Regions from separate parts of the Arthrobacter sp. StoSoilB22 genome, predicted to be linked through region 2. Evidence: riboswitches for the same ligand, from Rfam matches in the RefSeq annotation. Region 2 holds a riboswitch; each other region holds the start of a gene.

Region 1 (9,921 bases), 1.4 Mb from region 2:
AATATTGCACTGCTGTTCGGATCCAGTGAATCCGGCAGCCTGACAGAGTCCATGGACTTGGCTGATCAGGCCATGCGTAGCCAAAACGCGGCGATGACCAAACTCACCCAGCAGAACGCCACCAATGTGAACTCGCAGGCGAGACTTGTTGCTGTTGAGGAAGAAATCCAAGACCTGAAGAGCAAGGCGGACGCCGCGCTGGAGCGCGAAAAGTCGGCAAGGGATGAAGCTGCGAGCAAAAAAGCTGAAGTCGACAAGCTGATTGAGGACACCACCCGCCTCAATGGGCAACTTCAGGCCGCGAAACCCGGCATTGAAGCCAACCTGGCCCGGGTAAAGGCAGAACAGAATACGATCGCCGCCGAAATCGTGGAGCGCGACCGGAAGCTGAGGGAAGCATGGGAAGCAGAACAACGGCGGATCGCGGAAGCAGCTGCTGCTGCCGCCGCTGCTGCGGCAGCAGCCCAAGGACGGCCTGCACCTCCTGAGCCGCCGTATTCTCCTCCGCCTGCCGGTTCGCCGTCGGCGTTTGGTCTCCGGCACCCGTTCGCCAGCGCTGTTCCCATTACCTCTGGTTTTGGCTGGCGGGCGACACCACCGGGCACCATTGATTTCTATGGCACCGGTGGTTACATGCACACAGGGATCGACTTCGGAGCGGCATGCGGCACGCCCGTCTACGCAGCCGCTGCGGGCGAGGTCTTCAATTCTGGTTGGAACTCTGCCGATGGCGGCGGATGGCGCGTGAAGATCTCCCATGGTGTGGTGCAAGGCAACTCTTTGACCACCATCTACTACCACAACAGCAGCATTGTGGTGGCGAATGGTCAGCAGGTTTCGGCGGGGCAACTCATTGCCTATTCGGGCAGCACGGGTAACTCGACGGGTTGCCACGCGCACTTCGAAACCTGGCTCAACGGTGCCGCAGTGGATCCCATGACTCTTCTCTAACGTGCGCCTGGCGCGCGGAGGCACCGCCGCGCTGGCGTACACTAGTTGAAATCCGCATCTAACAAGGAGTTCTACCGTGCCCAAGGAAAGTGGCCGTAAGGTAGTGGCCACCAATCGAAAGGCCCGGCACAACTACCATGTCCTGGATACCTATGAGGCAGGTATTGCCCTCATGGGAACAGAGGTGAAGTCCCTCCGTGAGGGCCATGCCTCCATGGTTGATGGCTTTTGCACCTTCTACAATGACGAATTGTGGATGGAGGGTATCCATATCCCGGAGTATCACCAGGGGAGCTGGACCAACCATGCCGCCCGCCGGCGTCGTAAGCTTTTGCTGCACCGCGATGAACTGGACAAGATTTCGCAGAAGATTCGTGAGTCCGGATTCACTGTTGTGCCTCTCCAGCTCTACTTCCTGGACGGCCGGGCCAAGGTGGAGATCGCGATTGCCCGCGGTAAGAAGGACTATGACAAGCGTCAGACCCTTCGCGAGCAGCAGGACAAGCGAGAATCTCTGCGTGAGTTGCGCGAGCGCAACCGCCGCTAAGTGGCATGTGTCCGGGGAATGATCCACTGCATGAATGCGTTATGATAAGTAGTCCGACGAGAGTTCAAAGACTCTTGGCGGGTTTGGTAACAAAATACGGGGATGATCGGTTTCGACGATGTTAGTCGCGACAGGTGAAGCGGGCCGAGGATGCAGAATTATCTCGTAAACGCTGTCTGCAAACCAATAAGTGCCGAATCTAAGCGCACTGACTTCGCTCTCGCTGCCTAAGCAGTAAGACAGTCCGTCAGCCCGGGGTTGCTATCGCCCCGGTTCCTGGCGTCATTTAGATAGCCACTGCTGTTTGCCTTCGTCATTGAGGTAAACGGGACTCTTAGATGACTGGGCCCGGATCAGCCACCTGTTCGCAGGATGGCTGGGGCCGAGAAAATCCGACGCGAACTGCGCCCGGAGAAGCCCTGACAAAACGACATCGGACGGGGGTTCAATTCCCCCCATCTCCACCCCTGAAAGCCCTCGGATCCTCGTGATCCGGGGGCTTTCTTTTTGCCGTCTGCAGGGTGCGTTCACCTACGGCGTAGCGCGTTCAGGACTACCGGCACCTGCTTGGCCGTTGTACTGGTTGGGCGCTTCGCCGAAGGATCGCGGTTAAGCGTGGCAGGGCGTTGGCAGGAGGCACATGATGAGCACAAATCCAGCATTTGAAGAGCAAGCCGCGGACGACCATGAAGCCTTGGACGCGTACTCCCGGATCGCCATAAGCGTTGCTGAATCTGTGACACCCCACGTTGCCGGCATTGCTGGGCAATGCCGACACGTTGCAGGTAGGCCAATTAGTGATTGCCGTGGGCAATCCGCTGGGCCTGGCCGGTTCGGTGACCGCTGGCGTAGTGAGCGGCTTGGGGCGGTCCATTCCCGTGAGGGCAGGCGAGCATAGGCGGGTGATCGAGGATGTCATCCAAACTGGCGCCGCCCTGAATCCGGGAAACTCCGGAGGTGCACTGGCCGACACAAGGGGGCGAATCGTGGGCATCAACACCGCCGTTGCCGGCCTTGGGCTCGGGCTGGCAGTACCAATCAACACCACGACGCAACGGATCATCGCGTCGCTGCTGAGGGACGGCCGCGTTCGCCGCGCATACCTGGGCCTGGTCAGCACGCCCATACCCCTCGATGCGAGTGCGGTGGTTAGGACCGGCCAGAAGGAGGGTCTGCGGGTGGTGGAGGTCATTCCGGGCTCGCCCGCGGAGTTGTCCGGACTCCAAGCAGGGGATGTGGTGTTGCGCGCGCAGGACCGAGCGGTTTCCAGCGCTGAAAGCCTGCAGAAATTGCTGTTTGCCGAGGCTATCGGCGAAACTTTCCCGTTGACGGTGCTCCGCGATGGCAAGGCCCTCCAGCTCACTGCCGTGCCATCCGAAATGAGTCAGCCGGCCTAGGAGTTCCCGGCTAGGCTCCCTGTTTAGCCTTGGTCCTTGCGGACGTCCACTACACCGACGAATCGGCTTCCGACGCCTTCATATTCGCTGCGTACGTCACCGAGGAAGAGTTCGGGCAGTTCGCTGTTCCGGTGGGTGCCACAGAAGACGAAGGAGAAATCGGGCCACCATTTCTTGGGGCGAACGGCCTCGGTGTAGCCGCACACAGCGCAGGTCAGATGGACCCACACGGGTCGCTTACCGGTTCGGTTGGCTCGGGACTGTACCAACCACGCTGGGGGGTTGTCCTGCATGTCCCTGAGGTCGGCCTCAGAGAGGCGGGACGGAATACCGTGGCGTTGGGCCATTTCCATCGAAATATCAAGGGCCAAGGCGGCATCACGTCTGCTAATCACCATTCAACGATACGGGACTTCCCCGGCGTAGGCTGTGCACATGACTGACGCAGCGGCCCTCCTGCCGAGAACTCCGCTCCAAAAGCGCGTACTTGTGGTGGCAATTGTGGCTTCGTTCATCGCCATCCTTGATGGATTTGTGGTGAATCTCGCACTCCCGGCCATCGGGCGTGAACTGGGTGGTGGGCTGGTCATCCAGCAATGGGTGGTGGACGCTTACCTGCTCACCCTGGGCGCGTTGATCCTGGTTGCCGGCTCACTGTCCGACCATTTCGGCAGGGCAAGGATTCTCGAATGGGGCCTCGCTGGTTTCGCGGTCACCTCTGTGATGTGTGGTCTGGCATGGACCGGTGAAGTGCTGGTGGTGTCCCGTGCGTTGCAGGGGATCGCCGGCGCACTCCTGGTTCCGAGTTCGCTTGCCATGATCATCTCGTCGTTCTCCGGCCCGGCGCAGTCGAAGGCCATTGGGCAGTGGTCCGGGTGGACCAGTGCCGCGGCCATTGTGGGTCCGCTGATCGGCGGAATGGCCGTGGACCTTTTGTCCTGGCGGGTCATCTTCTTCATCAATGTCATCCCGGCCGTTGCCATCTGGCCTTTGCTTGCGGGTTTGCGCGCCTCCGACGCCGCAAGGGACAAGAGCAAGAGCATCGACTACTTGGGAGCATTCCTGGCCATGGTCGGCTTGGGTGGGCCGGTGTATGCGTTCATCGAACAGGGGAGGATGGGGTGGGGGAGCCCGCAAGTGTGGATTCCGCTTATGGTGGGAATTGCGGCAATGGTTCTGTTTCTCCTCCACGAGGCCCGGACTGCTCAGCCCATGTTGCCGCTGAGGCTCTTCACTATCGGCAACTTTGCCTGGGGTAACCTCGCTACCTTGGCCATTTACGCCGCGATCTCCCTGGGTTTCTTTGTGCTGGGCATTTACCTGCAGCAGGTGGGTGGGATGGGAGCCACTGTGGCGGGCTTGGCGCTGCTACCAGGGACGGTCATCCTGATGCTGGGTGCGTCCTACTTTGGTGGGCTTGCCGGTAAGTACGGCCCACGATGGTTCATGACGATCGGACCGATTCTGTGTGGTGGGGGTTTCCTGATGTCGTTGACTATTCAGGACCCCCTCAACTACTGGACGCAGGTGCTGCCGGGCCAGGTGGTCTTTGGTCTCGGGCTGGCTACCTTGGTGGCGCCGCTGACGGCTGCAATCCTTGGCGCCGTCCCGTCTGAGGAGGCTGGGATTGGTTCGGCGGTGAACAACGCCGTGGCGCGTATTGCGGGTCTGATCTCCATCGCTTTCGCCGGGGTCATTGTGGGTCCGGCCTTTACCCGGGAAGGCCTGTATAACGCTTTGCTGGTGACGGCGGGCCTGTTCCTGTTCGGGGCGGTGGTTTCCGCCGTCGGAATCCGGAACCCTGTCCAGGACGCCACAACTGCCGCTGTCAGCGAACCTGGTACAGCGTCCGACGACGGTGGGCCGGGCGGGCAGGTCAACTGACCTCGGGCGCGCACGGGCTCAGACGCGAACGGGATCAGGCGCGAACGGACTCAGCGGGCGGGAAGAACGCAGCCTTCGTGCGTCTCGGAGCTCTGGACCCACAGAGCTGACGTGATTTCATCCGCGAGATCGAATTCCCGGCCACGGGAGCCGCTGCCGATGCGCACTACCAAAGCTCCGCCAAAGGGTTTACGCCCCACCACTTCCACCGGTGCGTCCAGGGAGATCTCCTCCGAGGCAAGGTAGCGCAGGAGGTCCGGATTTTCGTCGCTGATTCGTGTGATGCGACCCGAGTGGCCCTGATCCAACTCGATCATTCGGTAGGCGTGCGGCAGCTCAACCGATCCATCGGCCGAAGGTATCGGGTCCCCGTGCGGGTCCCGGATAGGATGGCCAAGCTTGGCGGACATGCGTTCGATGAAGGTATCGGACACCGCATGTTCCAACATCTCGGCTTCGTCGTGGACTTCGTCCCAGCTGTATCCGAGTTCCTCAACAAGGTACGTCTCAATGAGCCGGTGCCGGCGCACCATGGAGAGGGCGAGCCGCATGCCTTCAGGGGTCAGTCTGATGGCGCTATAGGGCTGGTGATCAACCAAACCCTGGTCCTTGAGTTTGCGCACCATCTCCGACACTGAGGAATTTGCCACCCCGAGGCGCAGGGCGAGCTGGGATGACGTAATCGGCTTGTCCTGCCACTCCGTGTAGGAGTAGATGACCTTGACGTAGTCCTCAATCGAGGAGGAGGGCGTACTGGTCTTCACACCCCAAGCCTACCGTGGCGCCGGACCCTGAATCTTGAACGCCCGCCAGGTTTGCGTCATGTAGGGCAACCCGATGGTTTCACCTGGGGCATGACCGAGGTGGTCATGGAGGTACCACTCCAGGTTGTGCATGACCTTAGCCCGGGTGGCGTCGTTGGCTCGGAGATAGTAGCTGCGGGATTTGGTGAGTTCCATGATGTCCTCAGGAGTCAGGGCATCCTCCCACTGGGTCAGGTGGCTTTCCAAACCGCCAAACTCCGGGCCAATGACTGGCCGGAAGCCGGGCTTGTGGACATCGCCTGCATGCATGATGCGGGAAAGGCGGTGTACCCAGGGAATGGACGTGTCCAACTGATTCCAGATCAGCCCCAGGACTCCGTGGGGACGCAGGATCCGGGAGATCTCGGTGCTCGCTGCCATGGGCTCACACCAGTGCCAGGCTTGGGCAACGCTGACGACGTCGAATGCTGAGTCCGTCAGTCCAGTTGCCTCTGCCGTTCCCTCCAGCGCGTTGACGAGGGGGTAGCTTTTTCGCAGTTGCTCCAGCATGTCCGTGGAAGGATCGACGGCGGTGACCGCCAGTCCGCGCTGGATAAGGAGTGCCGTGAATTTTCCTGTGCCTGCGCCGAGGTCGGCCGCCGACCTTGCCCCGGGAGGAACGAGCCAATCCAGGGAGTCCCGTGGGTAGCCAGGACGCACACGGTCATAGTGTTCTCCGCCGTCCTGAAAGCTCTGGCCGAGTTCGCGCCGACGGGCAGCGTGGAGCTTGGGACCTCGCGGTCCAGCGGGTCCGGGAATGCCGGCCGCATTGTTTGCGGCGCCCGGGGAACGCAGGGACACGCAGAACTCCTTCACAGGATGGCCAGTGGGTACCCTACGAATTTACCTCAGCGGCCGTTACGCCTGGTCCACAGTGTGCCTGGTCCACAGTGTTTCTAGTCGACTGTGTGTTTTCTAGTCGACTGTGCAGGGAGCTGCTCCCGCAGTGCCCGGAGTGTTGGGCGCCCATTCGGGGTAGGTGCGGTGGTCATTGGCGGGAACCCATCGGCCCTCGTCCACCACGTAGTCCCAACCCAATCCGTCGCGCTTGAGCCCTTGGATGCCTGCGAGCAGCCTGGAAGCGTCCTCCAACCGGGAGCCGACGCCGAAGCTGGCACGCAGAGAGCCTGAGGGGAGCCCCAGGCGCTTGAGGAGCGGGTGGGCGCAGAAGCGGCCATCCCGCAGGCCCACTCCGTGCTCTGCTGCCAGGTAGGCGGCCACCAATCCGGCGTCGAATCCTTCGACGGAGAAATTGACCACACCGATGGTGTCCAAGGAGTCTGTAAAGATCTTGTGCACGGTCACGCCGTCGATGGCTTCCAGGCCTTCCACCAAGTAGGAGCGGATGGCGGTTTCATGGGCGTGCCACTCGTCCTGGTCCAACCCGGCCAGCACCTGGGTGGCACGGGCGAGGGTTGCGGCACCCAGAACATTGGGCGAGCCGCCCTCGTGCCGCGCAGGGCCTGCCGCCCAGCTAACGGAGTCCAATCGGGCTTCACGGACCGCGCCGCCACCGGCCAGGTGCGGAGTGCCGGCGTCGAGCCAGTCGGGACGGCCCACCACAACGCCGGCGCCGAAGGGGGCGTAGAGCTTGTGTCCGGAGAAGACCACGTAGTCCACGTCTGCCTCGGTGATGTTGATCCGACGGTGCGGTGCGAGTTGGGCGGCATCCACCACAATCCGTGCACCGTACTGGTGGGCCAGGGAAGCAAGCTCTGCGATGGGTAGGATCTCACCGGTGACGTTGGAGGCTCCGGTCACCGCAAGCAGGCTGACACCGCCTTGGGCCAGCTCCCCGCGGAGTTTGTCCAGGGTCTCGGCCAAGGTTGGTGCCGCTACGACGCTGCGGTGCGGGACACCCTGCCACGGAAGCAGGTTGGCGTGGTGTTCGATATCCAGGTACAGGACCTCACCTGCGGGCTTGCCGTCAATCAGCGGAAGGCAGCCGGCCAGCAGGTTCAAGGAGTCCGTGGTGTTCCGGGTGAAGATGACAGAATCATCTGCCCGCCCGCCAACGAATTCGCGGACGATGTTCCGTGAATTTTCGTACACCGAGGTGCTGATCTGGGAGGCGTAGCCCGCACCGCGGTGGACACTCGCATAGTAGGGAAGGACTTCGTTGAGGTAGGCCGAGACGATGGTCAACGCCGGAGCCGATGCCCCGTAGTCGAGGTTTGCGTAGCGAACGTGTCCGCCCTGAATCAGGGGCGCTTGCAACTCGGCGCCGGTAACAGCGGCCAGCGGCCGTGCAGCGGCAGCTGTCTCTGCTGTGGTTTCTGCGGCGAAGGACGGAATGATGTTTGAGTCGAACGTGACAGTGCTCATAGGACCTCACTCAAGAGGGACCCCCATAGGGAATCCGCGCTTGCCGCATCCGTTCCGGACCGGCCGGGTCGTCACCCGGGGCACCCCACCGCGAATGGAGGGTTGCCGGCCAGCTAACCGGGGTTTAGCGCTGGCACTCGTGACCTGTAAAAAGGCTAAAGCACGTCCGGGGGCCCTTCCAAAGCCGCTGCCGATTGTTAAGCCCTTTGTTACGTCGGAGCCAAAATGCCCGCTTCGTCGAATAAAAAACGGCGGAGACCCCCAAAAGGGGGCTGCCGCCGTCGAATATTCCGTTCCTGCTGGTTTGCAGGAGGACTAGAGAAGATCGTCCAAGCCGGGGTTGAGCCGCTTGAGGACCTCGGAGTGAAGGATCGAGTTGGTGGCCAGCGCATTGCCGCCGAAGGGACCGTCTTCGCCTTCCAGGGAGGTGAAACGGCCACCGGCCTCAGTGACGATGGGGACGAGTGCTGCCATGTCATAAAGGTTCAGCTCAGGCTCGCAGGCGATGTCCACTGCGCCCTCGGCCACGAGACAGTACGACCAGAAGTCACCATAGGCGCGCGTGCGCCAAACATCTTCGGTGAGGTCCAGGAACTCGTCAAGATTGCCGCGTTCCTTCCAGCCCGAGAGGCTGGAGTAGGACATGGAGGCGTCAGCCAAACTGGAGACGTTGGAAACTTTGAGGCGCGTGGCCGAGGCGAGGGACCGGCCCATGTAGGCGCCCATGTCCTTGGCGGCCCACCAGCGTTTCCCTAATGCCGGGGCGCTCACAACGCCCACCACAGGTTCGCCGTCGTCCACGAGGGCAATCAACGTTGCCCACACCGGAACACCCCGGACGAAGTTCTTGGTTCCGTCGATGGGGTCGATGATCCAACGGCGCGAGCCGTGGCCGCTGCTGCCGAACTCCTCGCCCAGGACCGCATCACGTGGGCGCGAGCGGGACAGCTGGCCGCGGATAGCTTCCTCAGCGGCCTTGTCAGCGTCAGTGACCGGCGTGAGGTCGGGCTTGGTTTCGATCTTGAGGTCCAGTGCCTTGAAGCGATCCATGGTCTGGGCATCGACTGAATCAGCGAGGACGTGGGCCAGGCGCAGGTCATCGTTGTACGTGGAAACGGGATGGGTCATGCCACCAAACTATCCTGAATCGTTCGCCTCATTGGGGACGTGAAGCCGGTAACGATCAGTTGACGGTGCCCAGTTCCTTGGTCTCTTTCGCCTCGAGTCTTGGGTCTGCACCCAACAGGCGGCGCAGGGAGGCCAACCGTGCTACTCCTGATGGTCCTGCGTGGCCATCGTTCACCCATGCATCCAGCCCGCAATTGGTGGCGGTTGCACTGTGCTTGCAGCCGCGGTCGCAGGTTTCCGTGCCGGGCTCAAGGTCCGGGAACGAATGGAGGATCCGGTCCGGGTCCACATGCGCCAGGCCGAAGGAACGGATGCCGGGCGTATCGATAATCCAGCTGCCGGACGGGGCGTCGTCCAGCTTCAGCGCCAAGGCCGAGGATGAGGTGTGCCGGCCACGGCCCGTCACCGCATTGACTCCGCCCGTGGCGCGCTCCGCCCCCGTCAGTGCGTTAACCATGGTGGATTTGCCGACACCCGAGTGGCCCAGCATGACGGTGACTTTGCCACCTAGATGTGAGCGGAGCTGGGATACGGCGTCCTTGTCCAGCCGGGCTGAGAGTCCATCATCCGAGCGGGCATCAATGCCGCCGGCCTCGGAGTCAGCCGTACGGCTGATAATCACGGGAAAGTCCAAGCTCAGGTAATTGGCAAGGAGCTCCGCCGGATCCTTGACGTCCGCCTTGGTGATCAGCAGCAACGGCTCGATGCCGGCGTCGTATGCCGCAACCAGGGCACGATCAATAAACCCGGTGCGTGGTTCCGGGTTGGCCGCCGCAACAACCACAACAAGCTGATCGGCGTTGGCTACAACTACCCGTTCTATGGGGTCGGTATCGTCAGCGCTGCGGCGAAGAAGCGTCTTCCGCTCTTCCACCCGGACAAGCCG
Region 2 (9,921 bases):
CCGGCGGTCACCGTGGTTGGGCGGATCGAGTGGCCGAGGAATTGGGCCGCGGCCAGGACGACTTCGCCTATGCCAACCTTGCCATCCGTGGCAGGCTGTTGCAGCAGATCATCGATGAACAAGTGGGCCCGTGCTTGGAGCTGCAGCCTGACTTGGTATCCATTTCAGCTGGCGGCAACGACCTCATCCGCCCAGGCGGGGATCCCGACCTATTGGCCGAAAAGCTCGACGCCGCTGTGGCTGAGCTGAGCTCCGGCGGCGCTACCGTGGTCCTTTTCAACGGCCCGGACACGGCAGCATCGGTTCTGGGGCGTATCCGCGGCAAGGTTGCCATTTACAACGAGAACCTCCGGACCGTGGCTGCACGCCACGACGCCATCATCGCGGACATGTGGTCCTTGCGGCAGCTGGCAGACCCCCAAATGTGGGATGCCGACCGCCTGCATTTCTCCCCGCTGGGCCATCACACCATCGCCATGATGGTGCTGGACGCACTGAACGTCCACCACACTCTTGAGCCCCTGATGCCAAAGTCCCTTCCGCCGCGCACGTGGCGTGAGGCGAGGTCTTCGGACCTCGTCTGGGCCCGCGAGTACTTTGTCCCATGGGTGATCCGGAGGCTTCGGCATCAGTCCTCCGGCGATGGCATCAGTCCAAAACGTCCGACGCCGGGTCCCGTCTTCGGTTCCACCGGCACCCTGCTGCCACGCCGCTGACGTGACGCTTCTTCGCCGCGAGGTCCGCCATGCCGGGTGGTAGCTCCCTGTCCGCGGAGAGCGTCCGGCGGATACGGCTCCGGCGGCAACAACTGCGGGCCCCCCACGCCGGAGGCCCCGCGGACGTGGTCCGTAACCTCCTGGCCGTCCAGTCACAGGAGTTCGCTTATGCGAGGTGGACCCTCGCGCAGAGAAGCTCCGCCGGCTCGCCACCGGTGGTCACGGCCGCGGACGTGGAGCAGGCCGTAGCGGACGGAACCATCCTGCGGACACACATCCTCCGCCCCACCTGGCACTTCGTGCACCGGGACGACCTCGGCTGGTTGATGGGATTGTCCGCAGACCGCCTCCACCAAGGCAACAAAGGCATGTACCGCCAGACGGGAATCGATGAGGACGCTGCTGCCGCAAGCGGCCGGATCCTGGCCGCGGCCGTGGCGGACGGGGCCCACAAAACGCGGGAGGAACTGGCCGCAGTCCTGGGACAAGCCGGCTTCCCCAGCAAGGGCCTGGGCTTCATCTATCACCTCATGCACGCAGAAATCAGCCGTGTTCTGGTCAGCGGCTCCCCCGTCCGTTCCGCCGGCGGCGCCCTGAAACAAACGTATGCCTTGTTCGAGGAACGCGTTCCCGGGTTCCTAACCTCACCGTTGGCCGGGGAGGATCGTGAACAGGCACTTGGGCAATTGGCGCTGCGATACTTCAGCAGCCGGGGCCCCGCAACAGTCAAAGACTGTGCGGTGTGGTCCGGGTTGACCATGAAAGACGTGAAGCGGGGAGTTCAGGTGGCCCAGGACATCTCTCCCGGCAGCTTGGGCGCCCTTCTGCTCGATGGACTTGAGTATTATCTGGCTGCGGAGGAAGTAGACACCCTCGCCAGCGGGGACCATCCCTGGACGACTGCGGACCCTGCGCTCCCCCGCATTGACCTTATCCAGTGCTACGACGAGTACGTGATGGGCTACTCGCAGTCCCGGCACTTCCTGGGCGGAACGGCGCCATACTTCCCCGAGGATAACGGACCCATGCACGTGGTCCTGCTGGATGGCCGGTTGGCCGGATGGTGGCGTCACGGATTCTCCGGCGGAGTCTGCGAGCTGGACGTGCGAATGAACCGGCCGGCAACTGCGGAAGAGCAGGACGCCTTGCAGGCAGAGGCGGATCGTTACGGCCGGTTCCTGGGCATGGAGACCAAGCTGGTGTGAAATAGCAGGGGCTTGTTCCGGGAGACGGGCCGCGTCCAGGTGGCAGGACTAAGCTGGGTTAAGACCTAGGAGGCCTGCACTGTGAACAATCTGATCTTCTGGATCATCGTCTGCTCGTGGCTGATTCCCCTCGGAATCCGCATGTACAACCGCTCCCGGGCGCGCCGGATCCAGAACGACACCTTCCGCGGCCCGGGGTACCCGCCGCAGAACCTGCCGGGACCGGGGTATCCGCCGCAGAATTACCAGCAGCAGGATTACCCGGGACAGGGCTACCCGGCGCAAAGGTACCCTTCACCGGGCTACCCGGGCTACCCGTCCGAGCCCACCGTCATCCGCCCTGTGGATGACGCGCCGCAGTCCGTGCCGCCGTCGAACCCGTCATCCCCCACCCCGTTCGCCTCGACGAGCGGGTCCGAGCCGCAAGGATACCGGGCTCGCAAGCTGGCCGAGCTGGATACAAAATTTAGCAACGGCGAGATCGCCATGGAGGATTACATGCGGCAGCGCGGCGAGATCATGAATGGCTGAACTGCCTGGCATCGGACGTTCCTTGCCGTTTAAGCAGGGTCAGCACACCAGCGTTTAGGCGAAAAACGCTTCGCGGAGCTGGGCTGAGAGCTGGCCGATTTCGGTGAGGAAGCCATCATGGCCGATCGGCGCTTCAATGACGTGGACCGGCACCTCGCCAGGCAGCGCAGCGGCCAGTTCCCGGGACTGGGCCGGGAAGTAGAGCCTGTCACTGTCCACAGCCGCCACGAAGAACTCCGCCGTGGCACCCGAAAGCGCCGCTTCCAACGATCCGCGCCCCCTGGTGACGTCGTGGGACATCAGTGCCTCGGTGATGGCGATGTAGCTGTTGGCGTCAAAGCGGCGGACCAGTTTGGTTCCTTGGTGGTCCAGGTAGCTTTCCACCTGATACCGGCCCCGCTCGCCCAATGCTGCGGCGGCGAGCGGAGTCTCCTGGTGCTGGGCTTGCCGGCCAAAGCGGACGTCCAGCTCCAGTGCCGAGCGGTAGGTGATGTGGGCGATGCGCCGGGCCAAAGCCAAACCGTGCTCAGGCGCGGGGCCACCGTAGTAGTCGCCGTTGTTGAAATTCGGGTCCTGCCTGATGGCCAGGGTTTGTGCTTGGGCAAAAGCAATCTGCTCGGCCGTGCTGTAGGCGCCTACTGCGATGACTGCGCAGCGTTTGACCCGATGGGGGTATGTCACAGCCCACTCAAGGGCGCGTGCGCCGCCCATGGATCCGCCCAATACGGCGTGCCAGGCGTCGATTCCCAGGGTATCGGCGAGGCGCGACTCTGCCTCTGTGCTGTCGCGCAGGGTGACCAGCGGGAATCGCGAGCCCCACGGGCGTCCATCCGGGGCTTCGGATGATGGACCGGTGCTGCCGTAACAGCCGCCCACGATGTTGATGGAGATGACAAAGAACTTGTTGGTGTCGATGGTGGCACCCGGACCAACGAGTTGCTCCCACCATCCTTCCTCGTCCGTGGCTCCGCGGGCTACGTGCGTACTGCCGGTGAGTGCGTGCTGGATGAGCACCGCGTTGGAGGCATCCGCGTTCAGCTGCCCCCAGGTCTCATAGGCGAGTACGACGTCGGGGAGGAATCCGCCGGCTTCAAGTTCCAGTGGGCCGATGCCGGCGTACTTGACGGTTCCGTCTTCTTCTCCGGATTTTGGAAGGGCTGTAGCAGTAATGGTCATTCCTTTGACACCTTAACCTCGCGCTTGCCCGTCGCCTTGCGTGCGAACAGGCCAGGTCTTCACCCGGGGCACCCCACCGCGGAGGAGGGTTGCCGGCCAGCAAGCCGGGGCTGTGTGCTGGCACTCATGACCTAATACGAAGAGTCTAGGAAACACAGGGGGGTTCTGGCGAAGAATGTGACAACAGTGTGACGGTCAAAGGTCATTTCGTTCGCCTACGAGCACCCGCCGCTGCCGCCCGGCGAATTTTCGTCGGCGCGGGCGGCAGTCGGTCTGGTGCGTTGGGCCGTGGGCGTCAGGCGCCCTTGGCAGCCCGGAATCCGGCTTCGAGGTCCGCGATGATGTCATCTACGTGCTCGATACCGACGGACAAGCGCACCAGGCCCGGGTTGACGCCGGCAACAAGTTGCTGCTCCGCGGTCAGCTGACTGTGCGTCGTCGACGCCGGGTGGATGACCAGCGAGCGGACGTCACCTATGTTGGCAACGTGCGAGTGCAGTTCCAGACCATCCACAAAACGCTTGCCCGCTTCCACGCCACCCTTGATGTTGAAGGCAACGATTGCCCCCGTGCCCTTGGGTCCGTACTTCCGGCCACGGTCATACCACGGGCTGGATGGCAGGCCCGCGTAGGCGACCGATTCGACGTCGTCGTGGCTTTCAAGCCACTCAGCTACCTTGGTGGCGTTCGCTACGTGACGCTCCACGCGCAGGCTCAAGGTCTCCAACCCCTGGGCAATGAGGAAGGCGTTGAACGGAGACACGGCCGAGCCGAGATCACGAAGCAACTGGACGCGGGCCTTGAGGATGTAGGAGAGGTTGGCACCCAACGCACCGTCCTTGCCGAGGTCCCTGGCGTAAACCAGCCCGTTGTAGCTGGGGTCCGGGGTGTTGAAGCCGGGGAAGCGTTCCGGGTCCTTGCCGAAGTCAAAGTTGCCGGAGTCCACAATCACACCGGCAATTGCGGAACCGTGACCGCCCAGATACTTGGTTGCCGAGTGGACCACAATGTCAGCGCCCCACTCGATGGGACGAATGAGGTACGGCGTTGACAGGGTGTTGTCCACGATCAGGGGCACGCCGGCCTCGTGGGCGACGCGTGCGATGCCCTCGATGTCCAGCACGTCCTGCCGAGGGTTGGAGACAACCTCGCCGAAGAACAGCTTGGTGTTCGGCTGGACGGCGTCACGCCACTGATCCAGGTTGTCCGGGTCCTCCACGAAGGTGACTGAGATGCCGAATTTCTTCAGAGTGTGTGCAAGCAAGTTGTAGGTGCCGCCGTACAGACTGGGGCTCGCCACGATGTGGTCGCCGGCCTCAGCGATGTTCAGGATGGCGAACGTCTCCGCGGCTTGTCCTGAGCTAAGCAGGAGTGCTCCCAGGCCACCTTCCAGGCTCGCGATCCGCTGCTCCACGGCATCCTGCGTCGGGTTGCCGATCCGGGTGTAGATGGGTGCGAGCTCCGCCAGGGCGAAGCGGTTGGCAGCGCTCTCGGCACTGGGGAACACGAAGGACGTGGTCTGGTAGATGGGAAGCGAGCGCGCTCCGGTGGCTGAGTCCGGCTCCTGGCCTGCGTGGATTTGGCGGGTTTCGAAAGACCATCCTTGGGACATGGAGTTCTCCTGTTCGTGACGCATGGGTTTGGCAAGCAGTGTGGTGCAGCTGAACTGGGGCCAGTCTAGGAACTGTCCGGAAGTCAGAACAGCTTTATGACGCCGATGGAATCTTTCGGTCTCTTCGCGTCCTCGCATGACGCCCATAGCGAAAGTTACACAGATCCCACCTTAGTTAGGCTTGACTTAGCTGAGACACTGATCACAAAGTGCCAAGATGAAGCCATGCGCATGGATCACGTCTCTTACGCCTGTGAACGAGATGGCCTTTTGGCCACTACCGAACGAATTTCCGCGGCATTGGGAGTGGACGCTGTCCGGGGCGGAGTGCACCCGCGCTTCGGTACCCGGAACATGATCATTCCCCTCGCGGATAACAAATACCTGGAAGTTGTGGAGGTCCTGGACCACCCTGCTTCCGACAAAGCACCCTTTGGCCAAGCCGTCCGTGCACGGTCGGCTGCCGGTGGAGGTTGGATGGGCTGGTGCGTCGCCGTTGATGACCTCGCCCCGTTCGAGGACCGCCTTGGCCGCTCCGCCGTTCCCGGCAACCGCAAGTTCCCTGACGGCCGCGAATTGGTGTGGCAGCAGATTGGTATCCTCGGCTTGATCGCCGATCCCCAGGTGCCGTACCTGCTCAAGTGGGAGGGCGACCCCTCACTTCACCCGTCCAGGATTTACGAGAGCGACGTCAAGATGTCCAGCCTCACCATTGCGGGCTCGGCTGAACGCGTCACCGAGTGGTTGGGTGAGCCGGTGGAAAAGCCGCTTGAGGATGTCGCAGTCCAGTGGATGGCACCGCACGGCACCCCCGGCATCCTGGCTGTCACTTTCGAAACCGCTACTGGAGCCGTCACCATCTAAAGCAGTTCCATCCAAACTTCGGCCGCCATCAGCGGGTGCCAATGACGTCACCCAGCGATGGCGGCCGAATACCTTTAACGTGCGCTCTAACCGAGGCCTATAGCCTTGCCGAACAGGCTGAAACCTACGAACGCTACGATGTCCAGCAATGCGTGGGCAATCACCAAGGGCATGACCCGCTTGGTCTTGGTATAGATCCACGCGAACACCAACCCCATGACCACGTTGCCGATGAACGGCCCAAAACCCTGGTACAGGTGGTAGCTCCCCCGCAGGAGGGCACTGACCACAATGGCTACCGGCATGCTCCATCCGAACTTGCCAAAACGGTCCATGAGGTAGCCCACCACGATCACTTCTTCCACGATCGCGTGGCGCATGGCCGAGAGGATCAGCACTGGCACCGTCCACCAATAGGCGTCCAGGCCGCTGGGCACAATCGCCGTGGTGATGCCCAGGGCGCGGCCGGCGGCGTACAGGCCGAGCGAGGGGATTCCAATCACAGCCGCCAGGCCAAGACCCTGAAGAAGGTCCTTGCCGGGACGGGCAAAGTTGAAGCCGAGCCGTGCGAACGCTGAGCCACCGCCACCGTCCTTGTGTCCGGGTGCGTGGGTGGATAGAAAGTAGAACACCAAGGCCACCGGCACCAGAGCGAACACGATGTCCAGGAGTTGGTACGTGAGGTCAAAGTACTCGCGCGTGCTCTGGGAGCGGTTCAGCGTTGATGTGGCATCTGCCAACGGTGCCCGGGACATTTTGTCCAGCAGCTGCACTACGGAGTAAACGGCCGACTGGCCCAGGGACAAACCCAGCACAATAAGTACTTCGGCTCGCAGCCGTCGACGGGAAGCAAGGAACATGTTCCTATCTTGCCCTTACTCCCTGCCACTTTGCCGGGAACAGCGCACCTTGCCGGACCTGGCACGGCAGCCACCCTATGCTTGGTGGGATGGGCGCCCCTGAGAGAATCTTCATGATCCGGCATGGACAGTCTGCCGCTAATGCCGACACCTCCATCTACAACCGTGTGCCGGACTACCGCATCCCGCTGACGGACCTAGGCGTGGAGCAGGCGAGGATCGCCGGGGAACACCTGCGCCGAAAGCTCGATGGTGAGCAGGTCTGCGTCTACGTCTCCCCCTACCTGCGTGCCTATCAGACCCTTGAAGCCATGAACCTCGGCTCCCTGGTGGAGAGGGTCATAGAGGAACCCAGGCTTCGCGAACAGGACTGGGCAAACTTTCAAATCGCCGGGGAGATCGAGGACCAAAAGGAACTGCGCAACCTCTACGGCCACTTCTTCTACCGGTTCCGCGAGGGCGAGTCCGGCTCGGATGTGTGCGACCGGGTGTCATCGTTCATGGAGACGCTGTACCGGCACTGGCAGAAGCCTACGTACGCCCCCAACACCCTCCTGGTGACTCACGGGCTGACCATGCGCCTGTTCTGCATGCGATGGTTCCACTGGACCGTGGAATACTTCGAATCGCTCAACAACCCGGACAACGCCGAGCTACGCACCTTGATAAAGAACGACGACGACCAGTACAGCCTGGATATACCGTTCAGCCAGTGGGTGCCCAGGGAGGTAGACGACTCGGTCCTGCACGCACCAAGGATGCGCTTCTAGCTTCTCCTTACGGCCAAATATCAGCTGGCTGGCGCGACGATGACTTCCGTTCCCTTGGCTTCAAACGCCGCTTTGTTTTCGGCGCTGATGCCGGAGTCCGTGATGAGGTGCCTAAAATCGTAGCCGGCCATGGCGGCGAAGGAACGGCGGCCCACTTTTGAGGAATCGGCCACCACATAGGACTCTGTTGCCCGGCGTGCCATCACGGTGTTGACCATGGCTTCGCCTTCGTCCGTAATGGTGGGGCCGAGATCCGGGTCCACGCCGTTGACGCCAATGAAGGCAATATCCAGGGCAACTTTCTGCATGATGACGTCCGTGTACGGACCCACCAGTTCATAGGAGCGCGGATTGAGGATCCCACCGGTGACCATGATTTTGATGTTCGGCCGGACAGCCAACTGTGAGGCGATGTTGATCGCATTGGTGACCACGGTAAGGGTGGGTGTGTGGGATGGCGCGTTGAGGTCTTCCCGTGTGGAGAGCACCTGAGCCAATGCCGTGTTGGTGGTACCGCCGCTGAGGCCAATGACTGCACCGGGACGGATCAACGCTGAAGCGGCCAAAGCAATCTCCTGCTTGGCCTCGGCGTGGTCGTCCCGGTTGTACCGGCCGGGAAGGTCGTAGGCGACGGACCCGGTGGTTGCACCGCCGCGGGTGCGGCTCAGCAGCCGCTGCTTGGCCAGGCTGTCAAGATCCCTACGGGCCGTGGCAGGTGACACGCCCAGGCGGGTCACGATGTCCTCGACTTCCACGTGGCCGGACTCGGCCAGGAGGTCGAGTATGGCAGTCAGCCGATCGGTGCGGGTCATGACAAGCCTTTCGCGGGTTCGGCGCTAATTCGCTTTAGCGAACAGCGTCAGCATACGTGCAGACTCCAGCACAAGGGCTTCACGGCCGGCCTTGATGTATTTCCGGGAATCCACCACTGCAGGATTGGCATCGAGATACTCACGGACGGCGCGGGTAAAGAACCCGTTCAAATGTGTGGATACGTTGATCTTAGTCATACCCGCGCGGATAGCGGCTATGAGCATGTCATCTGACACACCGGATGAGCCGTGGAGGACCAGTGGTTTTCCCACCGCTGTCTTCAGCCTGGTGATGAGGTGCAGATCCAGGGCGGCACTGCGTTCGGTCATGGCGTGGGATGAGCCAACCGCCACGGCCAGGGCGTCCACGCCGGTTGCCTCGACGAACGCCCGGGCTTCGTCGGGGTCTGTTCTGACACCGGGAGCGTGTGCTCCGTCTTTACCACCCACTTTTCCCAGCTCGGCCTCTACGTAAACACCGCGTTTGTGGGCGTAGGCGGCAACCCTTCGCGTGACTTCTACATTCGAACCGTAGGGCAGATGCGCGCCGTCGTACATGACGGAACCGAAACCGAGGTCCACAGCGGCCAGCGCAAGGTCTTCGGATTCTGCGTGGTCCAGGTGGAGGGCAACAGGGACAGCGGCTGAGCGGGCGATGGCCAGTGCCGCCGATGCGATGGGCTCAAGTCCGCCATGGTACTTGGCGCAGTTCTCGGAAATCTGCAGGATCAACGGCACGCCGGCTGCCTCAGCCCCTGCCACCAGGCCTTCGGCGGTTTCGATGTGAATGATGTTGAAGGCGCCCTGGCCCGCGCCAGCTGACGCGGCCCTGTCCATGAGTTCCCGTGTATTGACCAGGGTCACCGGGTCTCCTTCCATGTGACGATCAATTGCTCTTGAAGTTCCTGGTACCGCGGTGAGATTTCGCCTGCGGCGGGCATGAGAACGGCCGCGGCCGACCATGCGGTGGCACGGCGAAGAATGTCGCGGGGCTCGGTAACGCCTTCGGCGAGTGCGACGGCGGCAGCCGCCACACCGGCGTCGCCCGCCCCTGTGGGGTTGCCACTGAGCGCTTCGGGCAGCCGTGCGCTCCAGTAGCCGCCCGGGGCGGCGTGGTCGAAGGCGAGCATGCCGTCCGCGCCGGCGCTGACCAGGACCGTGCGGGCACCCATATCGATCAGAGCCAGAGCGGCTGCTTCCAGGCTGGACTCCCCCGTCGCCTCAGCGAGCTCGTGATGGTTCGGTTTGAGGATGTCGGCGCCGGCTTTGGCTGCGGCGATGATCCCGGGACCGGAGGTGTCGATGATGGCCGGGATACCGGCGTCGTGGGCCAAGCGAACCAGTTCCGGGTAGAAATCCGCGGGAGCGCCCGGTG
Region 3 (9,921 bases), 2.1 Mb from region 2:
AAGACCCGATTGAGGCCATGAGCCTGATCACCGCAGGCATCGTGACCAACTCAGAGGTCACCATCCGCAGGGTGCCCATCGAGTTCATGGAAATTGAGCTTGCCACCCTGGAACAGATGGGCCAGAACCTCGAGGTATCCGGGGAATACATGGCACGCAACGGACGCACCAGGCTGGTGGACGTCACCACCAAGCCGTCGGAGCTTCACGCCCCACAGGACAAGATCCACCCCATGCCGTTCCCCGGCCTGAATATCGACAACCTGCCGTTCTTCGCAGTGATCGCAGGCAACGCCGAGGGCCAGACCATGATCCACGACTGGGTGTACGAGAACCGTGCCATCTACCTGACCGAACTCAACAAATTGGGCGCACAGGTGCAGTTGCTGGATCCGCACCGAATCTACGTCAACGGACCCACCAAATGGCGTGCCGCGGAAATCGGCTGCCCGCCGGCTCTCCGCCCGGCCGCCTGCCTGCTCCTTGCCATGTTGGCAGCCAGGGGCACCTCCGAACTTCGCAACATCTACGTGATTGAGCGCGGCTATGAGGACCTTGCAGAGCGACTGAACACCATTGGCGCGAAAATCGAGTACTTCCAGGACTGACGCTGGCGCTCCCGGGACATCCGGCGGCACCCGTTAGTGCTTTTGGCGCTCCCGTTTCCGCCGTTTGCGCCAGATACCTCTGGTGCGGATGGCGGGAACTGGTGCGGAACGGACCGGGAGCCGGCCTCAGCCCTGTCCCCTCTCGGCCTCCTGACGCGGAATGCGTGGTACTGCCCCCGCGCGCATCAGGAACGACCTCCCATGCTGACCCGGGTCAGGCGGCCTTTGCGTCCTGTTCTTCCCACGTCATCAGGTAGGCGCCGACGAGTCCCTCCACCAGATAGAAGCAGAACGGCGGGATGTCCTTTTTGGCTGCCAGGATGGCACCGTAAACGGGTGCGCTGGCCGCAGCCGTGATACCAATCCAGCGGCTTGCGGGTAAGGAAAGAAGGCTCCCGCCGAGCGCGGCCAACGCCACAACATGCAGCCCGGAGTACGCCAGGAACGGCGCGTTGGATCCCCTGCGGTAGGCGAACCCTTCAAGGTCGGATGCTCGCCGGGCGAGGCTTGAGACGAAGAACGGGGCGCCCGCGAGTAAGGCGGCGGCTGCACCGAAAGCCCACTTCCTCGCCCTCCGATGCGATGCGTTTCCTTGAACGGCATCTTGGTCCTGAACAGGGCGTTGGTCCTGAACAGCGCGGGCGAAGGCGGCGAATCCCACCGGCACTGCAACTGTTCCCGCGGCGGTTAGGTGCTGACCCACGATCCAGCCGCGCTGTCCGGCTGTGAGCATGCGCAGCCGCTCGGCGTTGTTGGGGGTGATGTAAACGCGTGAGACTGGAGAGATTCCTACGAACCACACCACCGTGCCGGCAACGATGACCGCTCCGGCACGGCGATAGGGATGGTTCCCGCTCATGGCAGCAAGGTTAGACCTGTTTGAGGGCCTTCTCCAGATCCAGGATGAGGTCGTTTACATCTTCAAGCCCTACGGAGAGGCGGACGACACCATCCGAAAGCCCGATCGCCGCCCGCCCCTCCGGTCCCATGGCCCGGTGGGTGGTGGTGGCAGGGTGGGTGATGAGGGATTTGGAGTCGCCTAGGTTGTTGGAGATGTCAATGACGGAGAGACCGTCGAGCAAGGCGAAGGCAGCCTCTTTGGCTGATCGTCCGGCCGAAGGAGATAGCTCAAAGGTCAGGACGGTGCCGCCCGCCTTCATTTGTTTCGCCGCAAGTTCGTACTGCGGGTGAGACTTCAACAGCGGGTAATTGACCCAGCTGATGGCGGGTTGCTGCTCGAGCCACTCTGCGATCTTCAATGCGGATGCCGAGCTGTGGTTTACACGCAGTCCGATGGTCTCCAAGCCCTTGGTTAGAACCCAGGCGTTGAACGCGGATAGTGAAGGGCCGGTGTGCCGCATGAGTTGCTTGACGGGGCCGTCGATGAATTCTTTGGTGCCCAGGATCGCGCCGCCAAGGACGCGTCCCTGGCCGTCGATGTGCTTGGTGCCGGAGTAAACAATGACGTCCGCTCCCAGCTCACCGCAGCGTTGCAGCAGGGGCGTGGCAAAGACGTTGTCCACCACCACGGTGGCCCCGGCAGCATGCGCCAGTTCGCTGACCGCAGCGATGTCCACGATCTCCTGCATGGGGTTGGACGGAGATTCGAAGAAGACCGCGGTAGTGGGCTCGGAGAGGGCTTCGCGCCACTGCTCCAAGTCCGGGCCGTCTACGAAGACCGTGTGAACGCCCCACCGTGGCAGGATCTCATTGAGGATCACAAAGCAGGAACCGAACAGGGAACGGGCGGCAACCACGCGGTCACCGGCAGCCAGCAGGGCACCCAAGGCAGTGAAGACCGCGGACATACCTGACGCAGTCGCAAAGCAGGCTTCGGTTCCTTCGAGCAGGCGCAGCCGCTCCTGGAACGTTGCAACGGAAGGGTTGCCGTAGCGGGAGTAAACGAAACGTTCGTCCTCACCGGTGAAGGCGCGCTCGGCGGCAGCAGCGGATTCGTAGACGAAACCGGAGTTCAGAAAAACGGGCTCGGACGTTTCCTGGAAGTTGGTACGGTCAAGGCCACCGCGGACGGCCTGGGTATCAGGGCTCCACCCGGCGGCATCGGGATTAGAAGTCACTTACTCAGTCCCCAGATTCGTCGGCAGGCCACGGTTCTTCCAACCGTTGACGGTGCGCTCACCATAGCGGTCCGGTTCACCTTCAAAGCCCTCCAAGACGTTGTAGGCAGTGAAACCGGCTTGCGTGGCGGCGATGGCTGCGGAGATGGAGCGCTGGCCGGAACGGCATAGGAACACCAGCTCAACGCCGTGGTCCTCGGGTGCCTGCTGACGCAAGTCCTCGATGAAGCGGGAGTTGGGGATGCCGCCGGCGAGGTTCCACTGGATGAACAGGGGATCGTTTTCCGTGGCTTTGGTGTCGGGGATACCGATGTGGGCCCACTCGCCCTCGGTGCGGACGTCCACCAGGATGGCACCTTCTTCGAGTTTGGCCCACGCATCCTGCGGGGTCAGGTCACCTGCGTAGCTCATGCGTGTCCCTCGAATGCTGCTTCGTCGTCGTCGCTCTCAAGCTGGTCAACGGCACTGGCAACGGCGGCATCGGCATTGGCGATCGCGGCGGGCAGCACCACTGCTTGGGCAACAATGACGTCCGTGCCGTTGAACGTGGCAGCCGGGCTGCCATGGAGCACATAGCCCTCGGCGAGGGCGCTGTGGATCCGCTCGCAGAAATCACGGGTGTCCGGGCCAGTAATCAGGCGATAGGAAAGTTTTTCTTCAGTGGGTTCAGGCATAGCTGGTGCTCCTCAGTCACGCTTGCAGTTCGAGTTGTCGATACGCCGAGTAGTCACCTGAGGCACCCCGCCGGAGAGAGGGTTGCCGACCAGCAAGTCAGGGCTTCGCGCTGGTACTCATTACTCAAGAAAAACGTAACATCCACGGGCCTTGGGCTGCACTTGCGGGCTGGTGTCCGGCCGTCATGTTGCGTAATCGGCGGTGCTTCCCTTATGCGTTTTTCAGTGCGCGCACGGCTGCGCCCACAGTGGGGAAGAAGTGCTCGGGCGTAAAACGGGCTGCAGTGCCCAGGCGGAGTAGTTTGTCTTTGACAGGCCCCTTCAGTTCGGCGAACACTAAATCCACGCCTTTGCGGGCCAGCCATTCGTCCAATGTGACCAGGTCATCCAGCGCCGTAGTGTCGATCCCGGTGATGGGCTCCGCGGCGAGGATGACATGGGTAACCGGATCCGCGGTCTCCTTCGGGGCTTCGTCCAGTTGCTCCCGGACAAAGGCAGCCAGGACCTGCCCATTACCGAAGAACAGGGGCGCATCAAAGCGGAGGATGAGGAGTCCGGGGATGCGCTCACCTTCGGGGTGCCGCTCCAGATCGTGATAGCCAGGGAGCCCTTCTTCGGCGCCGAGTTCTGTCCGGTACGGATCCCAGGCCCGCCGAACAAAGTCCAGAAGTGCCAAGGCTATGGCTACGACGATTCCCTGCAGTACCCCAACGGTGAGAACGCCCAGGAACGCAGCCAGCATGACCACGGATTCGCTTCGGCTCAGGCTGAAGAGCCGCCTAACACCGGCGGGGTCGGCCAAGGCAATTGCCGCAGCGATGACGACGGCCGCCAGGGTGGCCGAAGGCAGGTACCCGGTCACTCCGGGAGCCAGCAGCATGAAAGCCAGAACCAGCCCCGCACCAACCACCCCGGTCATCTGGGATTTGGCACCAGCATCCACGGCCACCGGGGTCCTGGATGCACTGCCGGAGATGGGGAATCCGCCCAACAACCCTGTGGCTGCGTTGGCTGCCCCCAACGCCGCCATCTCCCGGTTGCCCGAGACTCTCTTTCCTTCCTTCGCTGCCAATGTCTGGGACAGGACGCCAGTGTCCGCGAAAGCCATGAGGGCAATACCGGCCGCAGCGGGAAGCAGCATCAGAGCGTCAGCCCAGCCAATGCCGCCGAGCGCGGGCATCGGCAGCCCCTGCGGCAAAACCCCGGTGACCTTGACGTCGTCGTTCAGGCCCCAAACAGCCGTTGCAATGCAGGAGCCGACCACCGCCAGCAGGACGCCAGGTACCTTCCACTTCAGCAGCCGCGGGATCCAAATGAGGGCCAGGGAACCTACGCCTAGCAGCAGCGCGGTGACGTTGACCCCGCCGCCAAGCAACCCGGTGGTGACCTTCGCGAGTTTTTGCCAGATGTCGCCGTCGGCCTCAATCCCCAGGAACGCCGGGAGCTGGGACAACGCCACCAGCAAGGCGATTCCGTTCAGGTATCCGAGCCTGATGGGTTTGGACAGCAGCCCGGTGATGGCACCGAGATTCAGTGCGGAGCCCGCGAGCATGATCACCCCGATCAACACAGCCAACAGCCCGGCGAGTGCCACCGATCTCTCACTACTGCCGGCCGCAAGCGGAACAATAGCTGCGGCAATCATGGGGGCAAGGGATGAATCGGGTCCCAGGACCAAAATGCGCGAAGGCCCCACTACGGCGTAAACCAGCAACGGAATCACCGTGGCGTAGAGCCCTGTGACGGGTGGCAAACCGGCCGCCTGCGCGTAGGCCATGCCCGCAGGCACCAGCAGGGCAAAGAGCGCAGCACCCGCCACGGCGTCGTGCCGCAGCCATTCACGTTTGTACCCCTTGAGTGCCCAGACGCCCCAAAGGCGGTCCTTGGCGGAAGTGCGGGTGGCTGAACTCATACAGCGATCATTCCGGACGCATGGTGTTTGCGGAACAAGGCGAACGCCGTATGTGGAAATCCATACCGTCATGGGCGGGGCCCAAATGTGACGTCCCGGGAGCATAATTGACCCAGTACGACCCCCTGTAACTTCGCATGAAATCAGGTCGCGGTGAACGGACAAAGCAGTTCTACACTCAAGCCCATGCTGCACTTTGGATGGTTCGTGGGCCACGGTTTCGGTGTCCAGGGTTGGGGGACTCCCGGCTATGGCCTGGGCTACGACTGGAAGAAGCCCGCCCTCTATCAGGAGGCCGTCCGTGCGTTTGAGCGATCCGGCTTGGACCTGTTCATCATTGAAGATTCCCTCACCGTTCCGGACACCTATGGGGGTACGGCCGAGGTTTCCTTGGCCCACGCCTCGTTTGCACCTAAGCACGATCCCCTTGCCTTGGTCCCGTACCTTCTCTCCGCCACGGAGCACCTAGGAATCGTGCCCACGGTCAGCGCTTCCTTCTACCCGCCCTTCACCGCCGCCAGGCTCCTGGCCACGCTGCAACACTTTTCAGAAGGACAGCTCGGCTGGAACGTCGTCACCTCCGGCAGCGACCTCGCCGCACAGAACTATGGGCTGGACCAGCAGATTGAACACGATCTCCGCTATGAGAAAGCGGAGGAGTTCGTGGACGTCGTCAGGCGCCTTTGGCGGAGTTGGGAACCTGGGGCCGTGCTTGAGGATGTTGAAGCCGGGGTGTTCGCGGACCATAACAAAGTGCACCCCATCAACCACCAAGGAGACTTTTTCAAGGTCAGAGGCCCGTTGAACACGGCGCCCCTGCCTGAGGAACCTGTGTTGGTTCAGGCTGGTGCCTCGCCCCGGGGCAAGGCATTCGCAGGCGGCCATGCCGACGTCGCCATTGCCCTCGCTCGTGGGGTTGACGGGATGAAGTCCTACCGTGACTCGATCCGCGCGGAAGCTGCGAAGGCCGGCCGAAATCCCGACGACGTCAAGGTACTTTTCGTCCTGAAGCCCACCGTTGTTGGTTCTACAGCCGAGGCACAGGAGCTGCGGGCGCAGCGGCGTGAACTCACCCAGAGAGTCATCGACAGCCAGCTCAACTCGATCTCCTACCTCTCCGTCATCGACTTCAAGCAGTTCGACCTCGACGCTCCGTTGCCCGAGCTGAGCACCAACAGCAACCAAGGCACATTGGAACACTTCGCCAAGGCTGCCCCTCCAGGTTCCACCCTTCGCCAGATCCTCGAGGCACGCAGCGGCGGAGCAGGCGACTCGATCATCGGCACGGCTGGCGAAATCGCTGACTACCTGGAGGAAACAGGCTCCGCCGTGGGCGGCGATGGGTTCCTGTTCTCCGGCTTCGTGGACCCGGTAACAGTGCACAGCGTGCTGGACAAGCTGACGCCGGAACTGAGGCGTCGCGGGCTGTTGAGGAAGAGTTACGGCAACGGCGGGTTTCGGCAAAACCTCCTGGACTTCTGATGGTGCCCGGAAAGCCGCAGACCTTGGTGATCGGATCGTCTCCGGTGCTGGCTGCGGACGTGGCCCGGGCGGCGGCAGACCCGAGGTTTCATGTGAAACTCAACCAAGATGCGTTGTCTTTGCTAGGCCGCTCGCGGGAAATCGTGGAGTATACCGCCGCCTCCGGCGAACGGGTCTACGGACTGAATACCTTGCTCGGTTCCGGCCGGGATACCGCTGTGGAGGAGAAGTTGCTCCTTTCGTACCAGATCCAGGTGGTCAGGTATCACAACAGCGGGGTGGGCTCATATCTGGACCGCGCTGCATCCAGATCCGTGATCCTGGCCCGGCTCATCGGTTTCAGCAGAGGCGGTTCCGGCGTACGCCCTGGAACCGCCGAGTTCTATGCCGAAATGCTCAACCGCGGCGTCTTTCCCGCCATCCCGCGTGAAGGCTCGGTGGGTTCATCGGACCTGACCCAGCTTGCCGCCGTCGCCGCCGTTGCCATCGGTGAAGGTGAAGCGTTCAACGCGGACGGCGCGCTGGTCCCCGGCGCCAAAGCGCTTGCCGACGCCGGTCTCCAACCCCTTGTCCTCGCCCCGGGGGAGGCCCTCGCCTTGGTAAGTGCCAACGCGTATTCGGTGGGCGGGGGAACCCTCGCATTGCTGCGGCTGCAGCAGCTAGCCGAGCTGGCCGACGTCGCGCTTTCCCTCTCGCTGGAGACGATCGCAAGGTACGACGGCGGCGGGAACCTCAGCCCCTTTTCGCCGGCGATCCAAGCGGCCAAGGCGGTGGACGGGCAGCGGGACTCCGCTGCTGCTGTGCGTCGCCTGCTGAGCGGTGGGTGGTTGGAAGATGTTCGGCCGGAGGTGTCGGTGCAGGACGCGTTGTCGTTCCGGGCCGCACCGCAGACACACGGAGCCTTTCGATCGCTTGTTGCGCAGCTTGCCTCGGCTTTGGACGTGGAGCTGAACGGCCGTGGTGACAATCCGCTGGTCGATGTCGAATCCGGGCGCATGATCTCGGGCGGGAACTTCCAGCCGATGCAGCTGGCGCTCGCCTTTGAGGGTTTGCGGCTGGCCTTGGCGCACGTAGGGATTTCCTGTGAGCGGCGTATCGCCAAGTTGTATCCGCCGCAACGGGCCATCAGGGCGCGCCATTTGCAGGCTGCAGCATCCGGGGAAGCCCTGGCCCAAGAGGAACTTCCCGGGTTGCTCTGGTACTCGGCGGCGGGACTGCTGGCCGAGCTCAAGGCCCTGGCCGCTCCGGCGACGCTCGGCGCACCAACCCTCTCGGCCGACGTCGAAGACCATTCAACGCTTGCCCCGCTCGCGTTGCAGCAACTCGAAAAATCGTTGGACGCAGCGGAGAAGCTCTTGGCGATCGAAGCGCTGACGGCGTCGTACCTGCTGCTCGAAGCGGGAGCCGCGCAACCGCTCGGGAAGGGGACCGGCGCCGTCGTGGGTCGCTTGGCTGACGTACTGGCCCGCCGGCCATCGGCGCCCGACTTGGTGGAACGGGCGCGGACCGAGCTGCGGGACCTCGTTGACCAGGAACTTTCTGAGGAAGGGGAGAAGACCTGGTGAGTACAGAGATTCGCAAACATGGTGTTCACGCCGCTTCCGGGCCTCCTGACGGCTTGGATGCTTCGGTCTTGGAGAGGGTCGGAAACACGCCGTTGGTGAGATTGGAGTCGCTGGGCCGCGGCCTGGGCAGCACCATCCACATCAAGCTCGAGTCCGAAAACCCTGGCGGCTCCATCAAGGACCGGACCGCGCTGAGCATGGTTAGGGCGGCCGAGAAATCCGGGGAACTGCAGCCCGGCGCCACAATTGTGGAGAGCACGTCCGGCAATACCGGGATCGGGCTGGCCCTCATAGGACACCTGACGGGCCACCCCGTGGTGGTGGTTACGGGCGACACGATTTCCGAGGAGAAGCTCGCCGCGCTGCACAACTATGGCGCCCGCGTGATCCTCACCGACTGGAACGCGCCGTCGGAGTCGCCTGAGAACGCACGCGCTGTAGCTGCGCGGATAACCGCTGAGACACCCGGCGCGTGGCGGCCCATGCAGTTCGACAACCCGGCCAATCCAGCCGCTCACTACCAAACCACCGGCCCGGAAATCTGGGAACAAACGGGTGGTTTGGTGACCCACTTTGTCGCAGGTATTGGAACGGGAGGGACCATCAGTGGGAACGGCAGGTTCTTGAAGGAGCAGGTGGCCGCCGCGCGCACGGTCGGGCACCTGGAGGTGGTTGGTGCCGACCCCTACGGCTCTGCCTACAGTGGAGGCCATCCCGGGGAGATCCTGGTGGACGGGGTGGGGAACTCCTGGCCCGAGCCTGAATGGCCCAAAGCCTTCGATCGCTCCATCGTGGACCGTTTCCTGCGCATTCCCAACGACGAGGTCTACACCACCGTCCACCGGCTCCTTGACGAGGAAGGTCTTGCACTCGGTCCGTCGTCCGGGCTGGCTGTGGCTGCGGCCATTCGCGTGGCTCGCGCTGCGCCCCACGGTTCCGTTGTGGTGGCCATAGCGCCCGACGCCGGTACCAACTATATGAGCAAGGCCTTCAACCCGGTGTGGCTGGCCGAGCACGGCATCCGCCTTGCTGCGGACACCCCTGCAGCCCGGGACGCCCGCGACGCCCGCGAGTAGGATCCTCTCTCACGTCCCGCGGGTTTTGGGCGGTCCCTCTCTCACGTCCCGCGGGTTTTGGGCGGATCCTCTCTCACGTCCCGCGGGTTTTGGGCGGATCCTCTCTCACGTCCCGCGGGTTTTGGGCGGTCCCTCTCTCACGTCCCGCGGGTTTTGGGCGGATCCTTTCTCACGTCCCGCGGGTTTTCATGGGGGCTGCTAGCATCTGATACTTCGGTCCGGCACCCTGCCGCCGCAAAATTGGGGGTTTTCTTGTTTTCACTTGTTGGTATTCTCTACACCCTGCTGATGGTGGCTGTCGCGGCTCTGGTGATTTACGCCTTGGTGCTCGCTATCATCTTCTTGCGCCTGCGCATTCAGGAGCTGAAGCGTGGGCAGGAACCCCCGTTGCGCTAGGCTCCAAGCATGCCCGAACAGGAAACAAAACCACGTCTGGCCGGCTATCTGGATAAGCAGCAGCCGGATCTTTACGCGACACTGAGCCACTATTCCCAGCAGCTGGTAGATGAAGCCGACCGGCTTGGCA

What was found. A riboswitch is a leader RNA that binds a small molecule or an ion and turns the genes downstream of it on or off. The one in region 2 is predicted to bind S-adenosylmethionine.
Region 1: another riboswitch for S-adenosylmethionine. It lies ahead of LDN70_RS13455 (aminotransferase class V-fold PLP-dependent enzyme); the one in region 2 lies ahead of metX (homoserine O-acetyltransferase MetX).
Region 3: another riboswitch for S-adenosylmethionine. It lies ahead of LDN70_RS18450 (DUF1737 domain-containing protein); the one in region 2 lies ahead of metX (homoserine O-acetyltransferase MetX).

What each region holds. Positions count from the first base shown of each region.
Region 1 is NZ_AP024652.1:2,885,932-2,895,852, reverse strand. Features, by position in the region: gene LDN70_RS13495 (M23 family metallopeptidase) at 1-951, shown strand, start outside; gene smpB (SsrA-binding protein SmpB) at 1,028-1,498, shown strand; RNA gene ssrA (transfer-messenger RNA) at 1,597-1,965, shown strand; partial or broken gene LDN70_RS13480 (S1C family serine protease) at 2,251-2,895, shown strand; gene LDN70_RS13475 (hypothetical protein) at 2,919-3,293, opposite strand; gene LDN70_RS13470 (MFS transporter) at 3,325-4,779, shown strand; gene LDN70_RS13465 (metal-dependent transcriptional regulator) at 4,830-5,543, opposite strand; gene LDN70_RS13460 (class I SAM-dependent methyltransferase) at 5,553-6,377, opposite strand; gene LDN70_RS13455 (aminotransferase class V-fold PLP-dependent enzyme) at 6,498-7,907, opposite strand; SAM riboswitch class IV at 7,939-8,052, opposite strand; gene hisN (histidinol-phosphatase) at 8,223-9,035, opposite strand; gene rsgA (ribosome small subunit-dependent GTPase A) at 9,091-9,921, opposite strand, start outside.
Region 2 is NZ_AP024652.1:1,498,474-1,508,394, reverse strand. Features, by position in the region: gene LDN70_RS07105 (SGNH/GDSL hydrolase family protein) at 1-716, shown strand, start outside; gene LDN70_RS07100 (winged helix DNA-binding domain-containing protein) at 746-1,921, shown strand; gene LDN70_RS07095 (hypothetical protein) at 2,003-2,452, shown strand; gene metX (homoserine O-acetyltransferase MetX) at 2,507-3,628, opposite strand; SAM riboswitch class IV at 3,644-3,760, opposite strand; gene LDN70_RS07085 (bifunctional o-acetylhomoserine/o-acetylserine sulfhydrylase) at 3,924-5,240, opposite strand; gene LDN70_RS07080 (VOC family protein) at 5,466-6,104, shown strand; gene LDN70_RS07075 (CPBP family intramembrane glutamic endopeptidase) at 6,191-6,964, opposite strand; gene LDN70_RS07070 (histidine phosphatase family protein) at 7,054-7,734, shown strand; gene LDN70_RS07065 (DeoR/GlpR family DNA-binding transcription regulator) at 7,755-8,546, opposite strand; gene LDN70_RS07060 (class II fructose-bisphosphate aldolase) at 8,571-9,425, opposite strand; gene LDN70_RS07055 (1-phosphofructokinase family hexose kinase) at 9,407-9,921, opposite strand, start outside.
Region 3 is NZ_AP024652.1:3,974,469-3,984,389, reverse strand. Features, by position in the region: gene LDN70_RS18470 (UDP-N-acetylglucosamine 1-carboxyvinyltransferase) at 1-608, shown strand, start outside; gene LDN70_RS18465 (hypothetical protein) at 823-1,467, opposite strand; gene LDN70_RS18460 (O-succinylhomoserine sulfhydrylase) at 1,478-2,686, opposite strand; gene LDN70_RS18455 (rhodanese-like domain-containing protein) at 2,687-3,097, opposite strand; gene LDN70_RS18450 (DUF1737 domain-containing protein) at 3,094-3,360, opposite strand; SAM riboswitch class IV at 3,374-3,485, opposite strand; gene LDN70_RS18445 (SulP family inorganic anion transporter) at 3,572-5,272, opposite strand; gene LDN70_RS18440 (NtaA/DmoA family FMN-dependent monooxygenase) at 5,426-6,754, shown strand; gene LDN70_RS18435 (aromatic amino acid ammonia-lyase) at 6,754-8,319, shown strand; gene LDN70_RS18430 (PLP-dependent cysteine synthase family protein) at 8,313-9,395, shown strand; gene LDN70_RS18425 (hypothetical protein) at 9,648-9,791, shown strand; gene LDN70_RS18420 (carboxymuconolactone decarboxylase family protein) at 9,801-9,921, shown strand, end outside.